DNA from 2 places in the Bacillus arachidis genome. Region 1 is predicted to be linked to the other one. Evidence: a T-box and tRNA genes for the amino acid it is inferred to sense, from the RefSeq annotation. Region 1 holds a T-box; the other holds one or more tRNA genes.
The links. The T-box of region 1 lies ahead of ileS (isoleucine--tRNA ligase). A T-box ahead of a tRNA ligase gene usually reads a tRNA of that ligase, here a tRNA-Ile.
Positions count from the first base shown of each region.

Region 1 (15,953 bases):
CAAGTACCTCATGAAGTGTTTCATACGCCGCGGTCTTTTCAGGATTCATGCCAGACTCCCAAAAACGACTGCGTGAACGTCTTACATACCAGTTACTTACCTCATCTACAAGAGTCGCAATTTCACGAGCTACATTTGTAAATTGATACTCATCTAATGCACTTCTTACTTTTTTCGTTGTACTATGAAGACGTGATAATACCCACTCATCTAATTTCGTTCGCTTTACCTCATACTTCTCTTTTGGATCATATTCATCTAAGTTTGCATATAAAACATAAAAACTATATACATTTACAAGTGTATCTACAAGTTTCGACTTCGCCTCTTGGACAGTTCTTTCAGAAAATCGTTTTGCATTCCAAGGTGCACTATCAACAAGAAGAGCCCATCTTAATGCGTCTGCACCAAATTTTTCAATTAAGTCTACTGGATCTAATGCATTTCCTTTACTTTTAGACATTTTCTGTCCTTGTTCATCTAGCACATGCCCAAGAGATAATACACGTTTGTATGGTACTTTTCCAGTGTATAAAGCCGCTACTGCTAATAAACTATAAAACCAACCGCGCGTTTGATCGACACCTTCAGCGATTACATCCGCTGGGAATTGTTCCTCAAAAAGCTCTTTATTTTCAAATGGATAATGATACTGTGCAAATGGCATCGAACCACTATCAAACCAAACATCAATTACTTCTGGCGTACGAGTCATTAAGCCACCGCATTTTTCACAGCATACCTTCACTTCATCTACATACGGTTTATGCAGTTCTAAATTTTCTTCTACCTGCCCTCTGCTATGCTTTCTTAATCCCTCGATGCTCTTCGGCGCAAATTGATGATCACAGTTTTCACATTCCCATACATTTAACGGTGTTCCCCAGTAGCGTTTCCGGCTAATATTCCAGTCCACCATATTCTCTAAAAACTTTCCAAATCGCCCATGCTTCATATGGTCTGGATACCATGTAACTGCATCATTATTCTGTAAGAACGTCTCTTTAATTTCAGTTGTCCGAATAAACCAGCTCTCTCCAGCATAATAGAGAAGTGGTGAATCACAGCGCCAGCAATGCGGATAACTATGTTCATATTTCTCTTTATGATAGAGCAATCCTTCCCCAGCTAAATAACGAACAATATCCACATCACACTCTTTCACAAACTTCCCTTTTAAAAACGGAACAACTTCTGTATATTTACCTTGCTCATCCACAACATGAAGGAACGATAATCCTTCATGTTGCACCACTTTATAATCATCTTCTCCATAAGCTGGTGCGATATGAACAAGTCCCGTCCCGCTATCTCCCGTAACAAAGTCTGCTGAAATAACACGGTATCCATTCGTAACTTCGTCCATAGGAAATGGCGCTGTATATGAAATACCTACTAATTCTGCTCCTTTATGAGTAGATAATACTTGATAGCCTTCTTTTAACACATCATTTGCACGCTCTTTTGCAACAATATAAACGGTTCCATCTTTCTCTGCTTTCACATATTCCATATCCAGATGTACAGCAAGAGCTACATTGGCAGGCAATGTCCACGGGGTTGTTGTCCACCCAAGAAAATATTCATTTTCACTATTCAATACTTTAAATTTCACAGTCGCACTTAAATCTTTTACTGTTTTATAACCTTGCGCTACTTCATGCGAACTAAGTGATATTTGACAACTTGGACAGTACGGTGAAACTCGATGCCCTTTATATAGCAGCCCTTTTTCATGAATTGTTCCAAGAATATGCCATACACTCTCAATATAAGGGTTCTGCAAAGTTACGTACGGATCATCCATATCAACCCAATATCCAATGCTCTCAGTAAATTCACGCCACTGCTTTTCATACGTAAATACACTTTCTTTACACTTTTGGATAAATGGTTCAATTCCGTATTCTTCAATTTCATGTTTACCAGAAATACCAAGCTGCTTTTCCACTCCTAGTTCTACCGGTAATCCATGTGTATCCCAGCCAGCTTTTCGCAGTACTTTGTATCCAGTCATTGTTTTATATCTTGCTACTACATCTTTAATCGTCCGCCCAAGCGCATGCCCAACGTGCGGTAATCCATTTGCAGTTGGTGGTCCTTCATAAAAAACGAAAGATTGTGCGCCTTCACGATTCCGAATGGATTGCTCAAAGATATTCTGCTTGTTCCACTGCTTACGAATTCGTGTTTCTCTTCCTACAGCTAATTCTTTTACATCTACCTTCTCCATTTACAATCACTCCTTTGAAATTTTGTAAAAGCACACAAAAAAACCGTCCCTATAAGTAGGGACGGGTTTACCCGCGTTACCACCCTAATTCTATTAGTATTTAACCAATAGCACTTAGCAACGTACTAGCATACGCGTTCTTTGTAACGGTAGACATCCGTCCGAGCTTACTCTATTCAGCCACGGCTCCTCGGAGATGATTTTCAAATAAAGTCTGTACACCGGCTTTCAGCAAGACACCGGCTCTCTGGGGAACAGTACGATATTTTACTCTTTCTCGTCTTCAGATTTGTATACTTTTATTAAAAGTTATTTTATTCCATGAAACAGATAATTGTCAATCAATTCAAAAATATATTTTCATTTTCATCCTAATTTTCGTATTTTATACATCGTGAAAAGTTTCTATTACTTTATCGTGCCCCATACTTCCTCTAAACCTTCATCTTCTTCTCCAAGTTCTGCAAAAAATCCAGTTTTATCTTCATGAAGAACTGTTTCAAGTTCTGCCTTTGCCTCTTCGTTTCGATTTAAAACAGCTAAATAGCATGTTCTGTTGTATCGAACTAACAAATCTGAAGAATCGAAATAAAATTCAGATTAACAAATGCTTTCTCTACATATTTAGTGTTCTTCTTTTATGTTATCTTTTCTTGTTTTTGTGGAAAACACAAAATTAGATTATAGCCATGAAAAGGTACAACGCTTTAATAAACAAACATGTTAAAAGACCCAGAAACAAAATTCCTAGGCTTTTTAACATGCTTTCTAGTAAAAGAAATCGTATACTTTTCTCTGAGTTTAATATTAAACTCTTTCTAGACAGTATCCATTGACGAAAAAATTGATAGTTTCAATTTCTTCAGCATTTAATTTTCTTTGCAGTCCCTTTTCAAGCTCTTTAATAATGGCTTTTTCATTCCCCTTATATTTTCCCGTCAAAAATGCTGTTTCTTTTAAAAAATTAATTTTCAATTGAAATTCCTCTTTATAAACGGGCTTATCGTGATGAGATAAGAAAAAAATGTCTGCGTCATATTTTTCAAGCTGTTTAACTAGTTGCAAAGTATTTTTAATGGTATAACTCCATTTTTTTGAGTAGAGATTTGCGTACATACAATCCCCCAGAAAAAGAATTTTTTCTTCCGGAATATAAATAACCGTACAATCATCAGCGTGATCGCCACCCACATGTTCAATTACAACCGTTACTTCCCCTAAATTAATAGACATTTGCTTATCAAATGTAATATCAGGTATTGGAAGAAACACTTCTCTCTGATGACCCAACTCTTTCTTTATTGCTTCCGCACAAAATGGAATTTCTATTCCTTCTTTAACGCGCTGATCTAAGTATTTATCTTCCCATGATAAATTCTGAAGCCTTTTAATTTTTTCGTGAGTTTTATAATGAGCAATTACTGGTATATCTATTGCGCTCATCCCGAAAACATGATCCCAATCTGAGTGAGTGAGAACAAGAAAGTCGCCTTTAATATGTACTTCTTCTAATTGTTTAAGAAATAAATTAGCATGTTTAGGTGAATTTCCAGCATCAATTAATAATGTCTTTTTTTCTCCTGTAACTGCTGCTAAAATTGGTCGATCCGTTTCTTGATACGGTGGTAAGTATAAAATTCGATTTGATATTCTTTCGATTTTTTGCAAGTTCCTATTCTCCTTTAGATGGTGACATATGTTGCTATAATTCTTTAGAAAATAATTGTAGCTTATCAAAATTTGATAGATTCATAAAACATCATTTTTTCTGTATACTTCCATAAAAAGAATAGCGTATTTTTTCGTTATATGAATACAAATTTGTCCTATACTTATTACTAAATTTCTGAATTATTTCCATTTACATAAAACTGAGAACAAAAACATAAAAAAACCGTGAATTATTCACGGTTTTCCCCTTTCGAAAAGCTAATCGCAATTGTTCCAGCGCCAGCATGAACAGCAAAAGATATAGGAAGTGGGTAAATTTGAAACTTCATTTCAGGAAATACTTCTCTAAAATCGGCAATCCATTCTTTCGCCCCTGCTTCATCATTAGCGTGGAAAACATGTACCACTTTCGGAGTGTCTTTTTCAAGTTCAGTTCGCATATACTCTTTACACTTTTGTATTTTACGAACTTTTTTTGTCATCACAACTTCTCCGTTTTGTACTTCTAAAATTGGATTCACGCTTAGTAGGCTACCTAGTATAAACTGCACTCCCTTCACACGTCCACTTGCATATAAACCTTTTAGATCTTTCGGAAATACATAATAAGGACTACGTTCAATGTGTTGTATTGTTTTTTGTATATCTTGTAAAGTCATACCTTCACGGTATAACGTTTGTGCTTTTGTTAAAAGTTCATCCATTGGATAACTTGCTGTTTCACTATCTATTACGATTAGAGGAAATCCTGCCATTTCTGCTGCGAGTATCATATTTTGATAGGTACCACTTACCTTCCCGCTAATTGTGAAAGCAAATCCTTCTTCATATTCCTCTTTACACTTCGAGAAAAGAGCAACCATCTCGCCTAAATTCGGTTGTGATGTAGTTACGGTTACACCTTCTTTTAACGCATCGTAGACACGTTCACGAACACCTTCTTCACAGTCTTTATAGGCAGTTCCATTAATAACAATTTCAATTGGTATAACAAAATTATCTTCACTTGTTGTACAGCTTGCAGTTGTACTATCAGTAAACCAAGCAACTCGCTTCATGCTGTTCCTCCCTTGTATACATCCTTCCCTAAAAATTACCTCACTATTCTATCTATTTGAGTTATGAAAAGGACTATGTTTGTTATCATAACAAGACTATCTCTGTTTTTCTATAGGATATGGATGATTTGAGCAAAGTTTTCAAAATTAATATCGATTCTATCCAAATTCGTACACTATTTCGACATATTTACTTATTCTTCACGATTCCAAAAGTGATTTTCATACTTGGGGCATAGACGAAAGAAGATTCTAAAGTAAATTCTTTAGAGAAGTTTAATTCTGCCTGGTACTGTGCTATCGCTTCATTATACGTCAGTCCTCGGCTTATTAAACGTTCAATAAAACCATCCTTTTCAGCAGGTGTATTACCGATTCCCTCTTCCTTAAGTGCGTGATACAATTGTTGTTTCTCTCTTTGCATCTCATTCGTATTAAGAAAATTCACCTTATCGCTAACCCTGCACTCAATCTTTTCTACACCTAGTTCACTTAAATATATCGGTAATTTCATTCCAATGTTACCATCCGCGCCATTTCGCTTTGCATCTTTTTCAAACAATTTTTGCAGAACACCAAGCTGAATCATTTCAGCTTGCTCCAGATTATTCAGGTAATACGAAGACATATTAGAAATCCAGTGTGGTTCAAAACATATGATACTGCCTCCATTAACAACTGAATCTATCATTTTTTGTAACATTGTCTTCGAATCGTTCATATGTAGTAAAAAAGCATGACAAACTGCTATATCATAATTTCTTTCTAATTCAATTTCAGTAGCATCTGCTTCAATAAACTCTACTTCATATGGAAGACTTCGGAATAACTCTCTTGCTTCATTAATTAGTTTCTTACCCTTATCAACTCCTGTATATCTAGACCCTATTGGTAACAGAGGCAATAGGGTCAGCCCTAAATATCCATATCCACAACCGTAGTCAACTATATGAACTGGTTTAGAAATTTTCCAAACTGCATTTACCAAAAAACTTATATAATCATCGTTGTAATATAGATCTCTTGTATTTCTCAAATATTCTAACTGATTATCCCATTCATACTCTTTCAATTCAATCATCCCCTTTTATTTATATTGAAAGCATTGATTCCATTTGCTTCTTTGAGCAGATGATAAAATATTTTATAGATATATAAACATTTTTGCATATCCATAAGTATTTAATGTATCTAGAAATCTGGTAACCTCATTTAGACAAAATGGATTTAATGAAAAGTCCAACTAATAGAGATACCAGTGTATATTTGAACTACCCCCACTTAACAGTCTAACAAACTATTTGAAGTGGGGGATTCCTACGAACACCAAAGTATCCCTCGGCTTTATTAGTAGGCAATCCCCGTAGTCCCTACGGTTAGAAGCCTTAAGGCCTCTTTTCTCAAATTTTGTCCTGCGTTGACATCTCTATCATGATGCATACCACAAGAACGACACTTCCATTCACGCAACTCTAGATCTTTCACGTCTTTGTTTTTGTTGCCACAATGCGAACAAAGTTGAGAGCTGGCGAATGTTTTGGATACCACGATAACTTGTTTTCCATACCACTCTGCTTTATACACAAGCATCGCTCTGAATTGTGACCAAGATACTTCTTGAATCGCTTTCGCGAGCTTGTGATTCTGTAACATATTGGATACTTGCAAATCTTCTATCCCAATCACATCGTGGTTTTTGATGATCATCGTAGATAGTTTTTGTAAGTAATCAGTTCTTGCATTTGTGATTCGTTCATATATACAAGCCACTTTGATTCGCTGTTTATGCCAGTTCGCTCCACCTTTTGTACGACGAGACAAAATGCGCTGAGCATGAGCGAGCTTTTTCTCTAATATCCGAAACCATTTCGGATTGCCAAATACTTCTCCCGTTGAAAGAATCGCAACGTTTTTCACGCCAACATCCACACCAACAGCGGAACCTGTCTTTGGCAATTCTTGCACTTCTACTTCAGCAAGAATCGAGACAAAATATGTTCCACTTGGATTCCTTCTGACAGTAGCGCTCAAAATACGTCCTTCTACCTCACGACTTTTGGTAAACGTGACAAGGCCCAGTTTCGGTAACTTTATTTTATTCCCTACAATCGCGATGTTCCCATTTGTGTGCTTCGTTGTATAGGATTGGACTTTATTGTTTTTTGACTTAAACCGAGGTGCTTTGTTTTGTTTGTTGAAGAATCGTGAATACGAGTCAGCGAAGTTGTGAAGAGAAGATTGAAGAGCCATGCTGTCCACTTCTTTGAGCCATACAAATTCTTTTTTTGAGGGCAGGTAGTTGCGAAGAACAAGTTCCATAGGTGAATCCTTTCCCTGTTTCTTTATATCTATCATTCCATTTTGCTAAAAAATAATTGAATACAAAACGAGAACAACCCATTGTTTTCGCGATACTTATTTTTTGTTCTGCATTAGGGTAGATCCGGAACTTATACGCTTTATGGACGAGCACCACTTTCCACCTCACTTTCTATTTTAGTTTTTCTACATGCTTTTTTCACCATATGTATGAGAACGATATCGGAATATACTCAAAAATACTTCTCTCGTATCATTTCTTCTTTTTTGTCGAAAATCCTCTGCCACCCTTCAAAAATGTATACATATGGAAGACTTTTATAATGGAACAATTCCTTCTATGTAAGAATACTTCTTCCTGCATCAATTCCCTTCTATAGGAACGAACGAATCCCGATACCTCATCCTAACTCTTCCACAAGGAGAAATGTTAGGATTTTACCTAACCGCCATTCATCTCCCACCTACTCATTGGACCATGTCCTACCCATTCCTTGAGGTGGAGTTTTCTGTCGGGAAATGATAAGACCCAAGAAAGAAAAGTCTCATTTGCATATTTCAACACAAGTAATAAGAAGAGTATGCAAACGATTATTGGTATAACTCATAATTTTTTGAGTTTCAAATAAACAATTGCACCTAACATAATCGTAAGAACTGAAAAAAGAATCAAAACTAAGAGCATCGGATTACTAAATATTTGTGCCACTTTCTTGATTCCTCCGATATCAAAATTCGGCCTTTATTTAAACAACTTAATGATATTTTTGGCGTATGTACCGTTTACTTCATAACCCACTCCGTGCTGTTCACTGGTACTCTCTACAAGGTTTCCTTCTAACTGTACAAAGAAATCTTGTTTATCTCCATTTTTATATTTTAATGTAATTACAGCATTCATATTTTTCAGCGCTTCTTTGTCTAATAACACATCTTTCTTTTTTGCATTTTGAAGACTTTCAAGTTGATATACATGTAAAATCAAGGTAACATTCCTTATTTAGAAAGGAAGTAATAAATATGGGATTATGTGTAGATTTGTTTAAAGAATATGAAAATGAAGAGGAAGTTGTTTATCGTTTTTTTCCTTGTGAAGAGGAAGAAAAATCAGGAAAAATTCAATTTAATAAACTAGAAAAAAGATCTGTGGAGCTAGAACCAGCTAAAGTTGAAAGCGCAGATTACTATTTTCTTAAAGCAGTTGGTTCTATACAAAAACATGCTAGAAATTCAGATGAATTTCCAGAATTTTTATTTTCACAGTCGTAATCACACTTTTTTCAATCCTATTCTTTTTAGTAGATGGAGTTTTAAAGTAAACATAAAAAAGCACTAACTTAGTGATAAGGGAAAGTTTCTTATCACTAAGTTGGCGCTTTTGAAATTTAAAAGATAAGCAGTCTATGCTACAACATCCACAAACTTTATGTTAGAAAACACTGACACTACTTCTGATCTTCGGTTTGTTTTAATCTTATGATTGTTATCCATTTCTTTTCAACCATGCCGCCCAAATTCCTTTCATACTTATAAACTCACTTTACTTTCTGAACCTATGGACTATAAAGATTTCCAGCACTATATTTCCACGCGACCAGTTCGTAATGCCACCGCCCAATCCTCTCGTCCGTTCTTCTCTGCACTCTCTGCAGCTTTCTCCCAATCATACGGTACTGAAATTTGTTCGATAATCCACCGTGTTGATTCCTTTTCCAGTACTGCATAATTAGCGAGCGGTGATCCTGATTCCATTTTATGAGAAATCGGCAAGTCATCTTTGTACGCTGGAAGACCTATACTCCCTGGATTTACAACGATTTTCCCATCTGGTAAATATACAACTCTAGGAATATGAGTATGTCCACATACAATTATTTGTTGCTCTATGTTTTGAAGGTGTTTCATAATTTCATCTGTAGTCTTCAATACCCCTCCATCTTCTGTCATTTTTTCTAGTAAATATATTTCATCCGAATCTGGTGTTCCATGACAGAAAAAGATATCTTCCATAATATATTGAGAAGGATGCTCCTTTAGCCAATTTAAATGCTCATTTGTTAATAACCTTTTCACTTCATATAGAGTGGATGATGAATCTTGCACAGGCTCCCACAACATTCGATCACAGTTACCTCTAACGTGATTCATCTTATGCTCCTTTAAAATCTTGATTGTTCCTACAGGATCTAAAGGACCATATATACTATCTCCTAAATTAAAAATCAAATCCACATTACGATGTGAGATATCTTTTAACACCGCTTCTAGCGCAAAACTATTTCCATGAATATCTGAAATAATAGCTATTTTTTGTTTCATAAGGGCACCTGCCATTCCAAAATTCTAATCTTTCGAAACTCTATAAATGTCTACACTTAGACTCTGTTTATTTATAAACATCTGCCGCGAGCTGTTTTAAAAGACCTATGTTTATCACTTCAAAGTATCCATTATTCTTTCTTATTACACTTTTATCGCAGAGAGTATTCAATGTTCGTAGTAAGTGCCTATAGCTTGTTCCTAATAATTCCGATGTTTCCGTTAAATTTCCATTAAATATAATTCTTTGTTTAGTATGTGTAGTACATTCTCCTGTCGCAAGAATGTAACTCGCTAATCTATTTTCAAGAGGATACAGTAAATTAATTGTGCTATTTTTTGAAAGTCTATTTAACTTATGAGCTAAAGAACCGCAGATACACCTTAAAAAAGTTGCATCACTCAGCAATTGTTCTCTAACTTTTTCTAAAGGTAGACCAATACAATATGAATCCGCTATCACTTGTACATTAGAAGTAATTTTTTGAGAGTGGATTAATTCAATATCCCCTAACATTTGTAAGGTATCATAAAAACATAATAATACAGATTTCCCATTACTTAATGTGTTATAGGCCTTTGCTTTTCCTTCAACAAAGAAATACAGATAGTGAATATCTTCATTCTCCTTACAAATATACTCATTCTTTTTAAAGAGTAATAGTTCCATATATGATTTCATGTCATTGCTGAAAAATGATGCAATTTTATTCTTTTTCACATAATCGTCTAACTTATGAGAATTACATATTTTCTTCATACATCCCCCACCTTTGTAACTCATTATCATTATAAAGAAAATTTCTTTCTTTCACTATGACATATGTCATAGTAGCTCACGATTTAATCGTGATACATTACATGTAAATTTATAAAGGGGGAACATCATTGTACAATTTACTCTCAATTATTATAGGTGCTTTCATCGCCATTATGATTCCTTTAAATGGAGTCTTATCTGAAATGACAGGTAACTATACGTCTAGTGTAATGATTCATATCGTTGGATTAGTTGCCATTGTCATTGTTTTGCTTGTTAGCAAGTCCAAATTTCACATGCAAAAAGGGATACCACTTTACCTCTATAGCGCAGGAGCTATCGGTGTATTTACTGTATTGTTTAGTAATATTAGCTTCTCAGCACTTGGTGTCTCTATTACTATCGCTTTAAGTCTACTTGGGCAATCTGTTTCATCTATTATTATCGATCATTTCGGCTTATTGGGTATGAGGGTTGTGAAATTTGAAAAGAAAAAAATGTTTGGATTACTACTGATTTCTTCAGGAATCGTTGTAATGACTATTTTTTAATGGAGGGTGGAACCATGTTATATGTCTGTATTGCCATTTTAGCTGGAATTTCCATTGTAGTTGCAAGAATTATTAATGCTAACTTAGCAACAAAAATTGGAATTTTCCAAGGGACATTTGTTAATTATATTACGGGACTGTTTTTTTCATTTTTATTTTTAATCTTTAGCAATGAATCTCTTCACGTATCAACTCCAACATTGCAATCTATACCATTTGTAGTGTATTTAGGTGGGTTAGTAGGTGTTATTGTAATTGTATTATCAAACTATATTACTCCTAAGATATCATCTTTCTATTTAACGTTATTGATTTTTGTAGGGCAATTGTTTATGGGAGTTTTGATTGATTTTTTCAACTCGGGAGATGTATCTATTGGTAAAATTATTGGTGGTTTTTTAGTATTACTTGGGCTTACTTATAATTTACTACTAGATAGGACGTATGAACCTGTGAAAAATAGTCGAGTACATTTCTAGCAACATACTAAAAAAGATGGAATAAAACCGCTCGCTTATATTTGAATTGTACCCCTAGTATGAGTAATATGTATGAATCATTTCAAAAATATAATAAAAAGAGCTGATTCAAAGTGTAGTTTGAATCAGCTCTTTTTTAATAGTTTTATGCCGATATATCTTGTTTTTCTCGCAGTGCAATTTGTTTTTCACTACGATGCGCCATAAATATGTAACATAAAACTGCTCCCACTTCACATAAGGCAATCACAATTCCCATAGGAAGTGCTGTGTTACTACCTCCAATCCCAACTAAAGGCGCAACAAGCGCTCCAGAAATATACTGAAACAACCCTAGCAACGCTGATGCTGTTCCGGCAGCTTGTTTTTGATTTCTCATTGCTAGAGAAAAACCTGGTGTTGATACAACCCCAACACTTGATCCAATAAGGAATAATGAACATAAAACACCAATTAACCCGATTCCTAATACAATCGTAAGAAGTAAAGAAATACCACCGACAACTGCAATCCCAATACCGGCTACAAATAATGTTTTCTCACTTAGCTTCCCTGCTAAACGGCCGGTAAAGTGAGTGGCAATGATAATCCCAATACCATTAAGAGCAAAAAACAAACTAAATTCTTGAGGTGATGCTCCATATATATTTTGCAGCACAAACGGTGATCCCGAAATATAAGCAAACATCGCTGCTATTACTAATCCCTGGGACAAAGCATATCCCATAAACAAGCGATCTTTCAGTAATTTCTTGTATGTTGATAATGTTCCTATTAAACCACCTGTCGCTCTCTCTGCTGGAGGTAATGTCTCAGGTAAGATAAAAATAACACATACTAACATAAAGACACATATTGCTCCAAGGACAACGAAGACACCATGCCATGATGTAATCTGTAACAATTGCCCTCCAATAATGGGACCCAAAATTGGCGCTGCTCCGTTTACTAACATTAGAAGTGAGAAAAACTTTGTCATTTCAGGACCTGAGTACATATCGCGTACCATAGCACGTGATATAACAATACCCGCTGATCCTGAAGCCCCTTGTAAAAATCGTAATAGAATTAAACTCCAAATAGATGGTGCTACCGCGCAAAGTAAAGAAGATCCAATAAAAATAATAAGAGCGATAATTAAAGGCTTACGCCGCCCATAAATATCACTAATAGAACCAACGAATAATTGTCCCACCGCAAGCCCAAGCAAAAAAGCTGTTAACGTAAGCTGAGTAAGAGAGGTACTCGTTTGTAAATCCTCTGTTATTTTTGGTAAAGAAGGCAAGTACAAATCAATGGCCAATGGTCCAATTGCCGTAAGTGTCCCTAATACAAGAATTATCCATAACCTGTTTACTTTTACAGGATTATGTACATCGTAATCCACTTTATTCACTTCCATCATTCATCCTTTCCAACATAAGCTTTGAACCGTAACAATTTTGATTTTTTTAGCGAATCTCCTTTCATGACATAAATAATCAAGTCAATTAAATTGACTACGATTCACATGTTACAATAGGATAAAACTCAAGTCAACTAAATTGACCGAGATTCACATGTACAATAAGATAAAATATAGTCAACTAAATTGACTATATTTTTTCAGTAAAACAAGATTAAATTTAAGTTGATTTGATTGACTATTATTGGTGTAGTACAATATTAGTAAAGTAAATTTTATTGACTTCTTTTGAGGAGGCTTTATGTATGGATCATCAAGTTTTTAGTGAATTAGATCTTACATCTCTTTTGTCATTATCTTTTAGTGCATCGATTAATGAACTACATGACAGATTGAGTGAATTAGGATTTGGCGATATTAAACCTGCACATGGTTTTATTCTTAAATGTATCAGCCTTGATGGAGCAACTGGTATAGAACTAGCCGAATATTTAGGAATTACAAAGCAAGCTGTGAGTAAAATGGTGGATTATCTTGAGAATAGTGGTTATGTAATGCGCCAAAATCATCGCACTAATAAAAGAGGAAAAATTATTGTTTTGACTAAACGAGGTTGGTTAGTAGTGAAAGCAAAGGAGGAAATAATAGCTGAGATAGAACAGCGCTGGAGTGAAAACATAGGTGCTGAACGAATGAAAATGATCAGAGAAGATTTAACAAAATTAGTTTATAAAGCTAGAGAAGGTAAATTTTCATCGGGAGTAAGACCTGTCTGGTAGATATAGAATTTATAAAGAGGACTGACGGTACCCCTAAATAAAAAGCAGTTGCCTCATATATATGGTTGAAGTGACCCCTAAAAGTTAGACACGGTTATTTCATTAGGCAGCTTGATAAAAGTGAGTCCGGTATTGCACCGGGCTCATTTTTAATTTTGCCTTTATCCGTTTCGTATTATAGTAATCTATATATTTTTCTAATTCTATTTTAAAATGCTCTACACTTTCAAACTCTTTTATGTAGAGGAATTCCGACTTCATGATCCCAAAGAAATTCTCCATTACTGCGTTGTCGTAACAGTTTCCTTTTCGAGACATACTCTGCACAATACCTCTTGATTCAAGTGTACGGACATATTGTTTCATTTGATAATGCCACCCTTGATCTGAATGCATCAGTAGCTGGTGATTTTCAGGTAAACGTTCTAATGCTTTCTCTAACATTTCTGAAACAAGTGAATACGTCGGTCTAGAGCCAATTGTATATGTAATAATTTCACTGTTATACAAGTCTAATACAGGTGATAAATAAAGTTTCTCTCCAAACAATTTAAACTCTGTGATGTCTGTTACCCATTTTTGATTCGGGGCATTTGCATTAAAATTGCGCTCTAAAATATTTGGTGCAATTTTACCGGATTTCCCCTTATAAGACTTATATTTTTTCATACGCACAACACACTTTAATCCAAGCTCTTTCATAATGCGCTGAACCTTCTTGTGATTCACTTTCTGACCACGATTCGTTAACTCATCACGAATGCGACGGTAGCCATAAAGCCCTTCATTTTCCTCATAAATCGCTTTAATCTCAGCTTTCAAATCGGTATCTAGATCCGGACGATTCATTTTCTTCACTAAATCATAATACGTGCTTCGTGGAATATCAGCTAGCTCCACGAGTGCCTTCACCGAATATTTATGCCTTAATTCATAGACTACTTGCGCTTTGTCCTGTTTAGTGACTTTTCCTTGTTTTGAACTAAGGCATTCAACTTTTTTAAGTACTCATTTTCCATTTCAAGCTGTTTAATACGTGCTTCAAGTGCTTCGACTGATCCTTCAACTGGTGCTTGTCTTGATTGTTTATTCGACACTTTTTTCATGGATGGACGCCCCTTTTTCTTTGATTGAAGGGCACCAATTCCTTGTGTTTCGAGTTGTTTTTTCCAAACAATAATCGTTGAAGGGGCAGGAATGTTAAAGATAGCTGCCGTTTCAATTAAGGACGTACCGTTTTCAATCATAAAATTTAGTACGTCTAGTTTAAATTGTTGTGTGTAATTTGTATACCGTTTTAGGAAAGCTTCCACACCATTCTGCTTATATTGGTTTACCCAATTCAAAATTACTGTGTCTCTTATGCCGATCGCTTTACCAATTTCTCGATAACTTTCATTTCCGTTCAAATAACGTAGAACGATGTGTATTTTTTCATCAACCGTAAATTTAGCCATAGAAAAACTGCACCTCCAATTGTTAGATTATGTGTCTAACAATTGGGGTGCAGTTCAGGTCAACTGCTTTTTATTTAGGATTTTTGTCTTGTTCTGGTCCATACTTCTTCAGCAACCATAAGTAATTCCTTTCATATTCTACATTTACAAAATATATACATTCCACCTTCATTTTTATAAATCACACAAATTGTTTAACGTCCCTTCAACCGAACGATGTATGTATACGTGATTTAAGATATTTTAACTTAAAAGACTTTCATACTATAGAAGAGAATAATGCTTATTTTATTTCAAGATTAAAGCTTGATATGCGTATATATCAGTAGAATAAAGAACCTGAATATTTTCAAAGTAGAACAATAAAAAAGCACTCTGAGCACATCCCATTTGATATGGAGCCATTCATTGACCGATTACAGTCAGGTAAAACATATGAAATCCCCCCCCGAAATATCCTGACTCTATTTTAAATTCATACCTAATCAAGAAAAGATGGAACGAAACTTTAAAAGTCAAAAAACACAAAAAAATGCTACCTTTTTTAAAGGATAGCATTTCACTTTTACTTTCTTAAAATTCCCTCTAACTGCTTGAAGTATCAAACGTTTCAATAGAGCCATTCCCCTACTATTTTAACTTCAACACTGCGCTTACCGGGTTATGATCACTGTTTTCAAACTTCAAATCATGCCCTTGTACGCTCACAATCTCCACATTGGGAGACACTAAAAATCCATCGATAATCGTAACGAAGTTCTCATCTTCGACATAGCTCTTCGCATTATCACGAACTGTCCAAACAGTATCATCAACAGCCCACTGGAACCCACCATCAGTGAAATCTTCTGGCAGCTGTACTAACCACTCTGGCCATTCTTCTTTAAACTTCGGATCTTTTAACTGCACATCAGATAATAGC
Region 1 is NZ_CP127376.1:2,048,074-2,064,026, reverse strand. Features, by position in the region: gene ileS (isoleucine--tRNA ligase) at 1-2,233, opposite strand, end outside; T-box leader at 2,288-2,526, opposite strand; gene QRY57_RS12050 (hypothetical protein) at 2,642-2,806, opposite strand; gene QRY57_RS12045 (MBL fold metallo-hydrolase) at 3,041-3,901, opposite strand; gene QRY57_RS12040 (DegV family protein) at 4,135-4,962, opposite strand; gene QRY57_RS12035 (class I SAM-dependent methyltransferase) at 5,153-6,034, opposite strand; partial or broken gene tnpB (IS200/IS605 family element RNA-guided endonuclease TnpB) at 6,310-7,435, opposite strand; gene QRY57_RS12025 (hypothetical protein) at 8,024-8,266, opposite strand; gene QRY57_RS12020 (hypothetical protein) at 8,302-8,550, shown strand; gene QRY57_RS12015 (metallophosphoesterase family protein) at 8,860-9,600, opposite strand; gene yeiL (transcriptional regulator YeiL) at 9,668-10,360, opposite strand; gene QRY57_RS12005 (DMT family transporter) at 10,489-10,911, shown strand; gene QRY57_RS12000 (DMT family transporter) at 10,926-11,390, shown strand; gene QRY57_RS11995 (multidrug effflux MFS transporter) at 11,536-12,795, opposite strand; gene QRY57_RS11990 (MarR family winged helix-turn-helix transcriptional regulator) at 13,101-13,574, shown strand; one part of gene QRY57_RS11985 (IS3 family transposase) at 13,677-14,578, opposite strand; one part of gene QRY57_RS11985 (IS3 family transposase) at 14,578-15,031, opposite strand; partial or broken gene QRY57_RS11980 (IS4 family transposase) at 15,217-15,477, shown strand; gene QRY57_RS11975 (endonuclease/exonuclease/phosphatase family protein) at 15,662-15,953, opposite strand, start outside.

Region 2 (15,953 bases), 1.7 Mb from region 1:
CTTGTGAAGGTGGTGGAGGTGTAGCGATTACTTCCACTTCTTCCGCCGATTCTTCAGCGGTACCTTTTCCAGAAGTGAGAATTTTTACGATGCTCGGTATACTGCGGACAATGGGACCGTATTGTTGCACGACAGGTCCAACAGATTGAGCGACTTGAGCAACCTTTTCAATATTATTTAACATGCCTGTAGGATTGGAAATTAAATTGGAAAAAAAGCTACCTATACCGCCGCTAGGTGCTACCGGTGCTGAGCCGCGCATTTCATTCGGATCGTTCATTTGAGGCGGCATCATTTGTTGAGGTTGCTGCATATAGGGTTGCTGATGTTGATGCATCATCGGTTGCCCTTCCATTTGTCGATAGGGGGGAGCCATTTGCATAAATGGCTGAGTTGGATCGTGTTTTTTGAATAGTCTAGCGAGAAATCCTTTCTTTTTTTGCATCATAGGCGGTAAATTAGGTATGGGATATGGGCTGTATGGTTGCTGTTGTCCTGCATACATTTGCCCCATAGGGGGTTTCGGATACATAAGAGAAATCCTCCTTTCTTTAGCTAGGTATATACACATACAATATGCAATGAAAAGAAAGAAGGTTAGTTTTTGAAGTAAAAACCTAAACTAAAGATGGATTTTACTATTAGATTTCGATATAATGTAGACTTGACTGATTTGTGCGCGCAGTAGAAATTTTAGAAAGAAGGTGTAACTTATGACACTACAAACATTTACACAATATAATTTTCAACCATTTTTAATAGATGCAGTTCGTGAACTACGCTTTTCGGAGCCGACAGAAATTCAAAAGAAAATTTTTCCTGTTGTGAAAAAAGGTGTGAGTGTAATTGGACAGTCTCAAACGGGTTCTGGAAAAACACACGCATACTTACTTCCAACTTTAAACAGAATTGATGCAAAACGAGAAGAGGTACAATTAGTTATTACAGCACCTACTCGTGAATTAGCACAACAAATTTATCAAGAGATTGTAAAGTTAACAAAGTTTTGTGCAGAAGGTCAAATGATTACAGCGCGTTGTTTAATTGGTGGAACAGACAAACAACGATCCATTGAAAAGCTTAAGAAGCAACCTCATGTTGTTGTTGGAACACCAGGGCGTATTAAAGATTTAGTAGAAGAACAAGCACTATTTGTGCACACGGCTTCTACTATCATTGTCGATGAGGCAGATTTGATGCTTGATATGGGATTCATTCAAGATGTTGATAAAATTGCAGCACGTATGCCTAAAAACTTGCAAATGCTCGTTTTTTCTGCAACGATTCCTCAAAAATTAAAACCGTTTATGAAAAAATACATGGAGAATCCAGAGCACATTCATATTAATCCGAAACAAGTTGCGGCGGGAAATATTGAGCATTATTTAGTTCCTTCTAGACATCGTAATAAGATTGAATTAGTGAACAAAATGTTACTTCAATTTAAGCCGTATTTAGCAATTGTCTTTACAAATACGAAAAAGATGGCAGAAGAAGTTGCGAATGGATTAACGGAGCGTGGATTAAAAGTTGGACGTATTCATGGTGATTTATCTCCGCGTGATCGTAAAAAAATGATGAAACAAATTCGTGATTTAGAATTCCAATATATTGTTGCGACGGATTTAGCAGCACGTGGTATTGATATCGAGGGAATCAGTCATGTAATTAACTACGAACTTCCTTCTGATTTAGATTTCTTCGTTCACCGCGTTGGAAGAACAGCTCGTGCAGGCTATTCAGGTATTGCAGTGACGATTTATGACCCAGCAAATGAAGAAGCATTAGATAGCTTAGAGAAACAACGGAATATCACATTTAACCATGTAGATTTACGTGGAGATGAATGGGTGGACTTAGGCGATCGCCGTCGTCGTCAAAGTCGCAAAAAGCCGAATAATGAATTAGATATTATGGCGACTAAAGTTGTTAAAAAACCGAAAAAGGTTAAGCCGGGATATAAGAAAAAGCTTGCCACTGAACGTGAAAAAGTGAAGAAAAAATATAGCAATAAAAAAAGATAAGGATCCCTTATCTTTTTTTATTGCTATTCGCTCGTAGTAGAAGTGATCTAGGAAAGTTTATTTTATAGTGGTTTCTTGTGCTAGCAAACAATTCACTACATATTTCTACAAATTATGCTATTATTATAGCTATTGTATATTGAAGAGGTGATTAGATGTTAAAGATTGGATCTCATGTTTCTATGAGTGGTAAGAAAATGTTATTAGCAGCAAGTGAAGAGGCTGTTTCATACGGTGCGACAACGTTTATGATTTATACAGGTGCACCGCAAAATACGAGAAGAAAACCAATTGAAGATTTGAATATAGAAGCAGGACGAAGACATATGGAACTGAGTGGTATCGAAGAAATTATTGTCCATGCACCTTATATTATTAATGTCGGTAATACGATAAAACCTGAAACATTCCAATTAGGTGTGGACTTCCTTCGTTTGGAAATTGAAAGAACGGAAGCGCTAGGGGTAGCGAAACAAATTGTACTTCATCCGGGAGCTCATGTTGGTGCGGGTGCTGATGCTGGTATTGCTCAGATTATTAAAGGGTTGAATGAAGTGTTAACACCAGAACAAACAGTGAATATTGCATTAGAAACAATGGCTGGAAAAGGTACAGAATGTGGGCGTAGTTTTGAAGAAATTGCAAAAATTATCGAAGGCGTTAAATATAACGAAAAACTATCTGTATGCTTCGATACATGTCATACACATGATGCAGGTTATGACATTGTTAACGATTTTGACGGCGTACTAAATGAATTTGATAAGATTGTTGGAATTGACCGTTTGCAAGTGTTGCATATTAACGATAGTAAAAATGTACGCGGAGCTGGAAAAGACCGTCATGAAAATATTGGTTTCGGTCATATTGGATATAAAGCGTTGCACTACATTGTGCACCACCCGCAATTAAAGCATGTACCGAAAATTCTTGAAACGCCGTATGTAGGTGAAGATAAGAAAGATAAAAAACCACCATATAAGTTTGAGATTGAAATGTTAAAGAATGGTTCATTTGATGAAAATCTTCTAGAGAAGGTTAAAGAACAGTAAGGAGGGGAATTTTCCCTCCTTATTTTAATAGTTGCTGGAATAACGTATTGATTTGTTGAGCAGTAGATGGAGAAGTTACTTTAGCAATCTTTTTCAAAAGTTCTAGTCTTTCTCCCGTATCATAAATATTGATGTTTTTTCCTTTTATTAAAGGGACAATTTGTTCAGCTTGTTCAGTTGTAATGGAAACTCCATATTCTGTACTATATTTTAATAATTCTTTTGTGGTCATGTGATTTAATTTTTTGTTTACAATGTGCTTGATAAGGTTCATGATGTCGTCCTCCTTCAGTGGTTCTTATACCGAAATATATGTGTAGGATGCTTGTGTATATTCACACTCTAATTGCTTTTTAAAAAGAAAAAGGGGAGTGTGTTATAATAGAAGAATGAAACTGCATATAGAATGTATAAGGAGGGCGTATGGAGAAAAAACAACATCGAAAAGAAAGTGTTATTCATTTATTGTATCGTTTAGTTATGATTGTTTTTGGAGCGGCATGTGCTGCGGTAGCCATTGAATTATTTTTAATACCGAATAAAATTATTGATGGCGGTATTATCGGTATTTCCCTCATACTAGATTACCTTACACCAAACATTTGGTGGTTAAGTTTCTCTACTTTAGTTGTCATCCTCAATTTACCATTCATGTATTCCGGATATAAACAAATTGGGAAAACCTTCATGTTATCTTCTGCTTTTGCGATTGTGGCTTTAGCTTTTATAGAGTCAACATTACATTCTATTAAACCATTTACGACTGAACCCATTTTAGCGACTGTTTTTGGAGGGCTTATTTTAGGGCTTGGTGTAGGGCTTGTTATTAGGCATGGTGGCTCATTAGATGGAACAGAAATTATGGGGATTTTATTAACGAAAAAATTACCGTTTTCTGTCGGTGAATTTGTTATGTTTGTGAATTTATTTGTTTTTGCTTGGGCGGCATTTGTATTTGGTGTTGAACAGGCGATGTATTCCGTTATGACATACTATATTGCATTTAAAACAATTGATACGGTTATTCAAGGGTTGGATGAGACGAAAGCAGTACTGATTGTATCAGATCAGTATGAAGAAGTATCAAATGCCATTTTACACCGCCTTGGTCGTGGGACAACTAAACTTGTTGCTAAGGGTGGTTATACGGATAAAGAAAAAGAAGTAATTTATGCTGTTGTTACACGTCTTGAGGTAACGAAATTAAAATCAATTGTTCATGAAATTGATGAAAATGCCTTTATTACAATTATGAGTACGCAAGAGACGAATGGTGGTAAATTTAAATCTGCTATTCATTAAAAGCGGATGTTCAAAAACGAAAAGAAAAGAGAGCTAATCGGTTTTGAAATATGAAAAAATGTGATAGCTATCTTTGTTTTGGTTTTTAAATAGTCTTAAAAAGCAGAGAGATTTTCTCTGCTTTTTGTTATAATAATAAGGTCGCCCTAAAACATATTCTTTATTTTAGGGCAGATTGGTTTACAACTATAATAAGCTATACTATAATTTAAGTAGGAATAAATCGGAATCATTCTGAATTAAAATAGGTGAGATGCTATGAATAATATATTGGAAATCGAAGGATTGACATTTCGATATGAAGAGCGAAATGTACTAGAAGATATTAATTTGCAAGTTCCGCAGGGAGCTTTTTTAGGTTTGGTTGGGCCGAATGGATCTGGTAAATCGACCTTGTTAAAATGTATATTAGGTGTTTTGAAACCGAAAAAGGGAAGTGTTCGGTTATTCGATGTTGATAGCAAAAAATTTAAAGATTGGAACAAGGTTGGCTATGTATCTCAAAAGGCAAACAGCTTTAATTCTGGTTTTCCAGCGACTGTATTTGAAGTTGTTTCAATGGGACTGGTTTCTAAAAGAGGATTGTTTCGCTTCTTAACAAAAGACGATAAAGCGAAAGTAGCTAAGGCAATCGCAGACGTAGGGATGCGTGAATTTCAAAATCGTAACATCGGAGAGCTTTCCGGTGGACAACAGCAACGTGTATTTATTGCGCGTGCGCTTGTAAGTAACCCAGAATTACTGATTTTGGACGAGCCTACAGTGGGTATTGATGTAAAGAGTGTGGAGAGCTTTTATGAGATACTAGAAGATTTAAATAAAAAACTAGGGATCACACTGATACTCGTTACACATGATATGGGGGCTGTAACAGAGAAAGTGACCCATGTTGCATGTTTAAATCAACATTTACATTTCCATGGCAACGTTGAGAAATTCCGAGAGTTAGAAGATGCAGAAATGTCGATTTTATATGGACATCATGTTCATCGTTTAGAGCATGATCATGAGCATCACGGGAGGATATAATGATACAGGATTTTTTACAATATGATTTTTTACGTAATTCTTTATACGCTGGTATTTTAATAGGGTTGGTTGCTCCATTAATCGGTGTATTTGTTGTAATTCGCCGTATGTCACTGATTGCAGATGCGTTAAGCCATGTGACATTATCGGGAATTGCTGCAAGTTTATTGCTTGAAAAAACCATTTTTACAGGTGGATTTTTAAATCCGTTATATATGGGGATGATTTTTTCGATAGGTGGAGCGCTATTAATCGAAAAGTTACGTACTGTATATAAACATTACCAAGAATTAGCGATTCCGATTATTCTTTCAGCTGGGATGGGAATTGGAGTTATTTTCATTTCGCTTGCTAATGGATTTAATACGGATTTATTTAGTTACTTATTTGGTAGCGTTAGCGCTGTAACAAGCACAGATTTAATTCTTATTGGTATTGTAGCAATCGTAGTTATTACAACGATTATTCTACTATATAAAGAGTTATTTTTATTATCATTTGATGAGGAATATGCCGTATCAACAGGGCTTGGTGCAAAGTGGATCCACTTTGTTTTTATTATTTTAGTTGCGCTTGTTATAGCGATATCGATGCGAGTTGTTGGGGTTCTTCTTGTATCATCTTTAATGACGTTACCAGTTGCCGCAAGTATCCGCATCGCAAAAGGATTTAAACAAGCGATTTTCTTTTCCATTTTATTTGGTGAAATTTCTGTGATCGGTGGACTGTTTACTTCTTATCAGCTTGATTTAGCTCCAGGTGGTACAATTGTTATGCTAGCAGTTCTTATTTTAATCGGTGCAATCTTATGGAAGAAGAAAAAAACTGCATAAAGTAGGGATAGTTATGAATCTGACAGAAGCTTTACGCCTTATGAAAGAAAAAGGCTATAAACATACTGGAAAAAGGGAAGAAATGTTGCGGTTATTTGCGGCTCATAATCGTTATTTAACCGCAAAGGACGTTTTAGAGCATATGAAGGATGATTATCCAGGACTAAGTTTTGATACAATCTATCGTAATTTAACGGTATTTGCTGAAATTGGTGTTTTAGAACAAACAGAACTAAATGGGGAGAAACATTTCCGATTTACATGTTCAATTATGGAACACCATCATCATTTTATTTGTTTAGATTGTGGTGGGACAAAAGAAATTACTTCTTGTCCAATGGATTTTATGAATAAAGATTTTAAAGGGTATGAGGTAACGGGGCATAAGTTTGAAATATATGGTCGTTGCCCGAAGTGTACAAAATAAAGGCTCGTCAGTTTTGAAACTGACGAGCTTTTATTTTTAGTTTCACTACTAAGGTATAATAAAAAGGCTGCTGGTAATATCCAGACAGCCTTTTTTATTATTGCTCTTGTTTTTCTTTTTCTTGATTCGCAGCCATTTCAGCAGCAATTACATCAATTTCTTTTTTGAGTTCTTCTACCATTGTTTCTTCTGGTACTTTACGTACGACTTTTCCTTTACGGAATAATAAACCTTCTCCACGTGCGCCAGCGATACCGATATCAGCTTCACGAGCTTCACCAGGTCCGTTTACTGCGCATCCAAGTACAGCGACTTTAATCGGTACTTTCAGTGTAGAGATATATTCTTCTACTTCATTTGCGATGCTGATAAGGTCAATCTCAATGCGACCGCATGTTGGGCAAGAAATAAGTGTTGCAGCGTTCGATGCAAGACCGAATGATTTTAACAATTCACGAGCAACTTTAACTTCTTCAACAGGATCAGCACTTAATGAAATACGAAGTGTATTTCCGATACCCTTACTTAAGATCGCACCCAGACCAGCGGCGCTTTTTACTGTCCCAGCAAATAGTGTTCCAGATTCTGTAATGCCTAGATGTAATGGATAATCAAAAGCACGAGCTGCTTTTTCGTATGCTTCAATAGCTAAGTTAACATCAGAGGCTTTCATCGATACGATAATATCGTGGAAATCTAAGTCCTCTAAAATTTTAATGTGATGCAAGGCACTTTCAACCATACCATCAGCAGTAGGATAGCCATATTTTTCTAAAATGTGGCGTTCTAATGAGCCAGCATTTACACCAATACGAATTGGAATACCGCGTTCTTTCGCTGCATTTACAACAGCTTCTACTTTATGGCGACGGCCGATGTTTCCTGGATTGATACGTACCTTATCAATGCCACCTTCAATTGCTTTTAAAGCAAGACGATAATCAAAATGAATATCAGCAACAAGTGGGATGTTAATTTGTTTTTTAATATCAGCAATCGCATTTGCTGCGCGTTCGTCTGGGACAGCAACGCGGACAATTTGACAACCCGCTTCTTCTAACCGTTTGATTTCAGCAACGGTTGCTTCTACATCATGCGTTTTCGTTGTTGTCATACTTTGTATAATTAATTCATTATTACCGCCAATTGTTAAATTACCGACTTTAACAGGACGTGTTTTTGTACGATGAGTCATTTCATTCACGAATAGATCGCTCTCCTTATAAAAGAAGTTTCTTATTTTTCCTTCCATATCAAAAATAGTATATGTGATATGGAACGATAGAAACCTATATGCTCGGTTTCACTTTTACTATTGTATCAGCGCCTTTATGTAATTGACAAGGATTAAGTGATGATTCACTGATATAACGGGAATTTGTAAGATTTCCCGATTTGAATTTTTGTAGAAGATGTATTTGTATTTAATTGTTTAAAATCATCGATTACATTTTCAATAGAAGGAATCTTTTTCTTGTTAATTGCTTCTGTAATGGATAAAACAGTATCTCCTGTTTTTACTTCAATTGCTTTATATTGTATATTTGTTTCTTTTTTGGATTTTGTATCTACGTTTTCTTTTTTTACAGTTTGAGTAGCTGTTGTTTTTTTGTATGAACTTAACATTGGTAAAGTACCAATTTTTATATCATAATAAAACACGTAACCGAGAACAAGCACAAGTAAGAGTGCGCTAAGTCTCTTCATATTCCTCACTCCTTTGTTAGGAAATATATGCTTGTCCAAAAAAAAAATGCCAAAATGGCATTTTTTTATAGTTCGTGTTTTTCTTTAGGTTGTGGTATTTCTTTAATTGTTAAGTACAGAACAATTAAAATGATAGCAGTGTATAGAAGGAATGACCATGGTACATTTACCTTTAGTAAATCCATAATCATAAAGAAAATTGTCGGGATTGTATAGCTGTAAGCTGTTAATGTCCAAACTTGTTTGTAAGATAATTTTCGTTGACCAACCATGGCTGAACCAATGAAGGCTAAAATTGTTGTGCCTAGGAACGAAATAAATAATTGGATCAAGTAAATGGCTATTCCAACGCCGAACATGAGAAACGGATAAATATTATCAATGGCTGATACAATATTCTGTATATCTTTTTTCTCAAATGTACCATTACCGAAATCGCTATAAGACTGAATTTGTGTTTGGTTGTTATTAGTAGATACAACTTTATCTTTTAAAACGAATACACCTTGTTTATTTGCATATGCATTTGTATCTGTCGCATTAGGGTCAAATACGAAAACAAAATTCCCATCTTCTTTTATAATGGGTTCTTTGATGTCGGCATGAAGTTCACCGTTTTCAATTTTAAAATTCGGAAGGTCCTTTTCAATTGATTGGTGTACAGTAGAAACGACATCTTGTACGAAATTTCCAAATGTAAAAGTTTTTGGAATCGTTGCAATTAAACATAATAACATGATAAACAGAATTGTTTTCCCGATTTTTTGAAAACGAAAAAGTGCCATGTCTTTTGGCGAATATAAACTTTTTACTAGCTGCGTAAATATGGACATGTATCCACTTCCTTTGCTATATGTATGAAAGATTGATGCATAAAATCATTGTAACGTACGAATCTGGAGAATCACAAGCTATATCACACGAAATAAGGTTAATACTTCAGTAATTTGGCTATATAGAGAGGAATTGCTACTAATAAAATTTTTCTTTATATGGGAGAGATCATCCGGCTATGCATAGAGGCGATCACATTCTTTTCTTGCCTTGTACGAAGGGAGAAAACGAGTGTAGGTTACTTTTTGTCTCTCGTAGCAGGGGGGATGTCGAAAAATCAAAATGGATTCATATAATTATTCGCTTGCAGTAAGATAGCTCTTTAAGATTCGAAAAGGTAAAAATACAATTGACACTTTTCTTTTTTATATGGTAAATTTATCTTACATTTCTTAATCGATATATCTTACGATTTTTAGCTTTTATGAATGTTCAGTGGAGATTTGGTGGTACAATCTCAAATTTAGCCACCGCTGTATACATAATTCTGGACCCTTAGCTCAGCTGGTTAGAGCAGACGGCTCATAACCGTCCGGTCGTAGGTTCGAGTCCTACAGGGTCCATATCCATTTCATATGTTTATCATGTAGACAAGAAGCTTCCTTAATAGAAGGAAGCTTTTTTGACGAAATATATGAGCATTTTGTTTGAAAAGAAATGGGAATTTTGCTACGTTATTGATAGCAAGACAATGTGATTTAATTTGTTTTCACCCTATTGTAAATAGGGTAAAATGAAGTTGTATGCCAAGTGATTTTAGGCAATACATAAAATGGGAGGAATGTAACAATGGCGAAACATGAATTACCAAATTTACCTTATGCGTATGATGCTTTAGAACCTCACTTTGATAAAGAAACAATGAACATCCATCATACAAAACATCACAATACTTACGTAACAAACTTAAACGCTGCATTAGAGGGTCATGCAGAACTAGCTGACAAAAGTGTTGAAGAATTAGTTGCAAACTTAAACGAAGTACCAGAAGCAATTCGTACTGCAGTACGTAACAATGGTGGCGGACATGCGAACCACACTTTCTTCTGGACAATTCTATCTCCAAACGGTGGTGGACAGCCTGTAGGTGAACTTGCAGCAGCAATTGAAGCGAAATTCGGTAGCTTCGATGCATTCAAAGAAGAATTCGCAAAAGCTGGTGCAACTCGCTTTGGTTCTGGTTGGGCTTGGTTAGTAGTAAATAATGGTGAGCTAGAAGTAACAAGCACTCCAAACCAAGATTCTCCTTTAACAGAAGGTAAAACTCCAGTTATTGGTTTAGACGTTTGGGAACATGCTTATTACTTACATTACCAAAACCGTCGTCCTGACTACATCGGTGCATTCTGGAACGTTGTAGACTGGAACGCAGCTGAAAAACGTTACCAAGAAGCTAAATAATATCGCGTATTCCGTTTCATATAAGTCGATATTGAAGAAGCTAGGGGAATATTCTCCTAGCTTTTTTGTATGCTTTCTTTTACATAATTGCGTCGGTCTTTGGAAGACTAGAACATGAAGTAAAGGAGAGTTATATATGAAGTGGAAACATGTAATTGGCGATGTCGAGGTGAACCGTGATTTAATATTGTTACTTGTTATGGGGGGATTATACACGCTCGCGATATCTTTATCCAACACGTTTGTTAACATTTATTTATGGAAGCAGACACAAAACTATGTGAACCTTGGTTTGTATAATTTAGCAAGCGTTGTTTTGCAGCCATTAACATTCCTTTTTGCAGGGAAATTGGCAAAGCGGATAGATCGTGCTATTTTACTGCGAGTAGGAGTTGGAACATTAGCGACTTTTTTTATTGTTGTTTTGCTTGCAGGAACGCATGCCTCACATTACATTTTATTACTTGGTGGTCTTCTTGGAATTGGATATGGTTTTTATTGGCTTGCATTTAATTTGTTGACGTTTGAGATTACGGAACCGGAAACGCGTGATTTTTTTAACGGTTTTCTTGGTCTTCTAACATCTTTCGCAGGAATGATTGGACCAATAACAGCAGGATATACAATTTCACGTATGGAAAAGTGGAGCGGCTATACAGTCATCTTTTTTCTTTCATTAACTTTATTTGCGATTGCTGTTGTTATAAGCTTCTTTTTATCGAAAAGAGAATGCGAAGGGCGTTATGAAATTGTTCAAGTTTTGAAAGAGCGGAAGATTGATAAAAACTGGGGAAGGATTACACGCGCACATTTCTTTCAAGGATTAAGGGAAGGAACGTTTGTTTTTGTTATTTCTGTATATGTCTATTTAGCATCAGGAAGTGAATTTGCATTAGGGAAGTATAGTTTAGTCAATTCCGCTGTTTCATTTGTATGTTATTACTTAGTTGCACGTATGCTAAAAAAGGAATGGAGAAAAAAATCGATTTTACTTGGTGGAATTATTTTGTATGCCGTTGTATTTTTGGTTATTTTTCATGTTACATATGTAAAATTACTCATTTATGCAGCATGTATCGCTATTGCGTATCCAATTTTGCTCGTTCCATACGGTTCTATGACATATGATGTAATTGGAAGAGCAAAGCAGGCGAGAGAGTGGCGTGTTGAGTATATTGTTGTACGAGAACTATGGCTGAACGGCGGGAGAATATGTTCCATTTTAAGCTTCTTATGTGCAGTATCATTTTTTGCGCCAGAAAAAAGCTTACCTGTTTTATTATGTATTCTCGGCGCTGGACATTTACTTATTTATTTTGCTGTTAAAAATGTCAAATATGGGGAAGGAAATCTAAATAAGACAAGGGTTCCAGCACCTGAAACAACACAAAATCATACTGAACGAGAAGGTTAACTTCTTCCGAGTTTTATGCTAGAATAAAAAGACATGTAAAACAGCAGTGAGGACACCTGTAACAAGGTGTCCCTTTCCTATTACATAGCTGTTGGTAGAGGGGGTTCGTATGAGTAAAAAGAAGAAAAAAAAGAAGACCCACGTTCCGTTCCGGCTTAACGTGTTGTTTTTTTGTGTGTTTTTAATGTTTTCAGCGATTATTGTAAAGCTTGGAATGGTACAAATTGTACATGGTGAAGATTATAAAAATGAGGTTGAAAAAAAAGAGAACTCAACAGTAAGTAATCCGGTTCCACGCGGGAAAATCTTTGACAGATATGGTCGACCGGTTGTGGACAATAATCCAGTTCGTACAATTACGTTTACAAGAATGAAAGGATCCACTTCGGAAGAACGTTTAGAGACAGCGAAAAAACTTGCTAAGCTAATAGAAGTATCGCCGGATAAACTAACAGAACGTGATAAAAAAGATTATTGGCTTTCTTTACATGAAAAAGAAGCAAAAGAAAAGATTACAAAGAAAGACCAAGCAGAATTTAAAGCAAAGAAAATTGATGATAAAGAAATGGCAGAGCGTCAGCGTAATCGCGTGACAGAGGAAGAAATAAATCAATTAACAGCGGAAGATTTAGAAATACTTGCGATTAAGAGTAAAATGGACGGCGGATATGCAATGACGCCGCAAATTATAAAAAAAGATGTAACACCACAAGAATATGCAATTATCAGTGAAAATTTAGCGTTGTTACCAGGTATAGATACGACAGTTGATTGGGACCGTAAATACACTTATGATGACATGTTCCGCAGTGTACTTGGTGGTGTAACAAGCTCAGATGAAGGATTGCCAAGGGAAAGACTAGATTATTTCCTTGTTAGGGACTATAACCGTAATGACCGCGTCGGTAAAAGTTATATTGAACAGCAATATGAGGATACGCTTCACGGTACAAAAGCAGAAGTGCGAAATATTACAGATAAAGACGGAAATATTTTAGAAACGATAAATGTATCTAAGGGGCAACGAGGAAATGACCTAAATTTAACAATTGATATGGAATTGCAAAAACGTGTAGAAGAAATTCTTGAAGAGAACTTAATGAAATATCAAGGTGCAGAACCTCTCTTAGATCGTGCATTTGTTGTGATGATGAACCCGAAAAATGGCGAAGTGTTATCTATGGCTGGAAAACAGCTCGTAGAAGAAGATGGAAAAAAAGAAGTGAAAGACTATGCATTAGGAACAATGACAAGTTCCTATCCGATGGGTTCAACTGTAAAAGGTGCAACAGTGCTTACTGGATATCAAACAGGAGCAATTCAACCTGGAACAGTATTACTAGATGAACCAATTAAATTAAAAGGTACACCAATAAAATCTTCTTGGAAAACGATGGGCTATATTGATGACCTTACCGCTTTGAAAATGTCATCTAACGTATACATGTTTAAAACAGCCATGAATATTGCTGGAGTACCATATGTTAGAGGTGGTACATTAGATATTAAGAAAAAAGCATTTGAGGATATGCGTTATTATTTCAGTCAGTTTGGTCTTGGAGTGAAAACAGGTATTGACTTGCCGAATGAAACAGCAGGACTTAAAGGTCCAGAATATACGCCTGGTTTCTTATTAGACTTAGCAATTGGACAGTATGATAACTATACACCACTTCAGCTTGCACAATATGTATCTACAATTGCAAACGGTGGTTATCGTATGCAACCACAAGTTGTAAAAGAAATCCGTCAACCAACCTCGAAACCAGATGAAGTTGGAAAAGTAATTGAATCGATGGAACCGAAAGTATTAAATCGTGTTGATATGCCTGAAGAACAAATTAAGCGTGTGCAAGAAGGATTTAGACAAGTGTTCAATGACCAGGGGGGCACTGGGACAAAATACTTTACTGGTGCACCATATAAAGCTGCTGGAAAAACTGGAACAGCTCAGATACCTTACGGCGGTGATAAAGCAATAGGAAGAGATGCAAATGGTCAGCGCAAAATCATTTATAACTTAACGTTAGTAGGTTATGCACCGCTGGATAATCCAGAAGTGGCGTTCTCCGTTGTTGTTCCATGGGTACATGATGATAAAACTGGTATTAATGGATACATTGGTCGTGAAATTATGGATGCTTACTTTGAATTGAAAAAACAAGAAGTTACAGGGGAAGCACCGAAGAGTAAAGAAGAAGAATAAAAATATGTGAATTTGGCACACTATCTCAAAAGATAGTGTGCTTTTTTTTGTATTTTATGCATAGAGTTTAGTAATTGTGGACGAGCATATCATATATACAAAATTCGGTGCTGAAAAATGAACTTTCTCATAGTATGGCCGGTCATATATTTACTTTTGAGAAAAGAAGTAAATAAGAGAAAGGAGCATCGTATCCTTCACATTAAGTTGAACTTTACAAAACTTTTACAAATTATTAAAACCGAATTAATAGTTAGGCAGTATTCTTATATCTGTAATCCTGTTACTTCGGGATACTTCTAGGAGGACTACACGTGAAGTGGACAAGAAAATGTATCAAGATTTTATCAATATCGACATGTTTTATGTTTTATAATGTGTCTACTTCATCCGCTGCTAATGATGTGAGGGAAGTGAGAGTTGATGGATCCTCAACCGTCTTTCCTATTATGGAAGCGATAGCGGAAGAATACACAAAAAAAGAACCACGTGTAAAAATTTCTATTAGTATATCTGGGACAGGAGGAGGATTCCATCGTTTTGGAAAAGGTGAAGTGGATATAAATAATGCTTCACGTAAGATGAAACAAGTAGAAGAAGATTTTATGAGAAAAAACTCCATCCAGTTTACACCATTTGAAATTGCTTATGATGGCCTCACAATCATTGTGAATCGTCAAAATACATGGGTAGATAATATGACAATAGAAGAATTACGTCTATTATGGAGTGAAAATGGGAAAACGAAACGATGGTCACATATTCATCCGAAATGGCCGCATGAAGAGGTACAATTTTATGCACCAGGTGTTGATTCGGGTACTTATGATTATTTTCAAAGTGTTGTCCTGCAAGACAACCGCCTTGCAAAAACAACTTCTTTATCTGAAGACGATCAAGTCATTATGCAAGGGGTAATGAATGATAAAAATGCAATTGCATTTGTGGGATACGCGTATTATATGGCAAATCGAGATAAGGTAAAAGCTATAAAGGTAAACGGTGTACTACCAACGAAAGAAACCATTCAATCTGGTGTTTATAAACCATTGTCTAGGTCACTGTTTGCTTATGTAAATCATGCTTCGATTCGAAATAAAAGTAGTGTGGCAGAGTATATGACATTTATGATGCAACATGCGGGTAGTCTTGCTGAAGAAGTCGGATATGTTAAGTTACCGCAAAAGAAATATAGTGAACAGCTGCGAATGTTAACAGAAATAAAAAGATAATGTCAGGGTGGAAAGGGGTTTTCATCTTTGGCTCGAAATGACAAAAGTCAAATTACATTTTCTGTGCAACATTTGATTGAAAGAAATACAATCAAAAGAAAGAAAACGCAGCGAATCAATCAAATAGTTCCATTACTATTAAAGGCAATTGCTAGTGTATCTATTATAACAACGATCGGCATTATCGTTACGCTAGCGAATGAAACGATTATGTTTTTTCGTGAAATACCAATGTATTCTTTTTTCACTGAAAAAGAATGGTTACCATTTTTTGAAGAACCTAAGTTTGGGATACTTCCTCTTATATGTGGGACCGTACTTGTAACAACAATTGCGATGATAGTAGCTATTCCAATTGGATTAGGATGTGCCGTATTTTTAAATGAATATGCTTCACCCTTTGTTAGAAAAATACTAAAGCCTATTTTAGAGCTATTAGCAGGTGTTCCTACAATAGTATATGGATTTTTTGCTTTAACAATCGTCACACCG
Region 2 is NZ_CP127376.1:3,772,851-3,788,803, reverse strand. Features, by position in the region: gene vrrA (VrrA/YqfQ family protein) at 1-532, opposite strand, end outside; gene QRY57_RS21170 (DEAD/DEAH box helicase) at 714-2,024, shown strand; gene QRY57_RS21165 (deoxyribonuclease IV) at 2,180-3,076, shown strand; gene QRY57_RS21160 (DUF2624 domain-containing protein) at 3,096-3,350, opposite strand; gene QRY57_RS21155 (YitT family protein) at 3,500-4,378, shown strand; gene QRY57_RS21150 (metal ABC transporter ATP-binding protein) at 4,637-5,407, shown strand; gene QRY57_RS21145 (metal ABC transporter permease) at 5,407-6,240, shown strand; gene QRY57_RS21140 (Fur family transcriptional regulator) at 6,254-6,667, shown strand; gene ispG (flavodoxin-dependent (E)-4-hydroxy-3-methylbut-2-enyl-diphosphate synthase) at 6,765-7,862, opposite strand; gene QRY57_RS21130 (hypothetical protein) at 8,027-8,374, opposite strand; gene QRY57_RS21125 (DUF1189 domain-containing protein) at 8,440-9,207, opposite strand; tRNA gene QRY57_RS21120 (tRNA-Ile) at 9,698-9,771, shown strand; gene sodA (superoxide dismutase [Mn]) at 9,998-10,609, shown strand; gene QRY57_RS21110 (MFS transporter) at 10,746-12,023, shown strand; gene QRY57_RS21105 (peptidoglycan D,D-transpeptidase FtsI family protein) at 12,133-14,229, shown strand; gene QRY57_RS21100 (PstS family phosphate ABC transporter substrate-binding protein) at 14,544-15,461, shown strand; gene pstC (phosphate ABC transporter permease subunit PstC) at 15,489-15,953, shown strand, end outside.
Region 2: it has a tRNA-Ile gene. The T-box ahead of ileS (isoleucine--tRNA ligase) is inferred to sense a tRNA for this amino acid. The anticodon was not compared.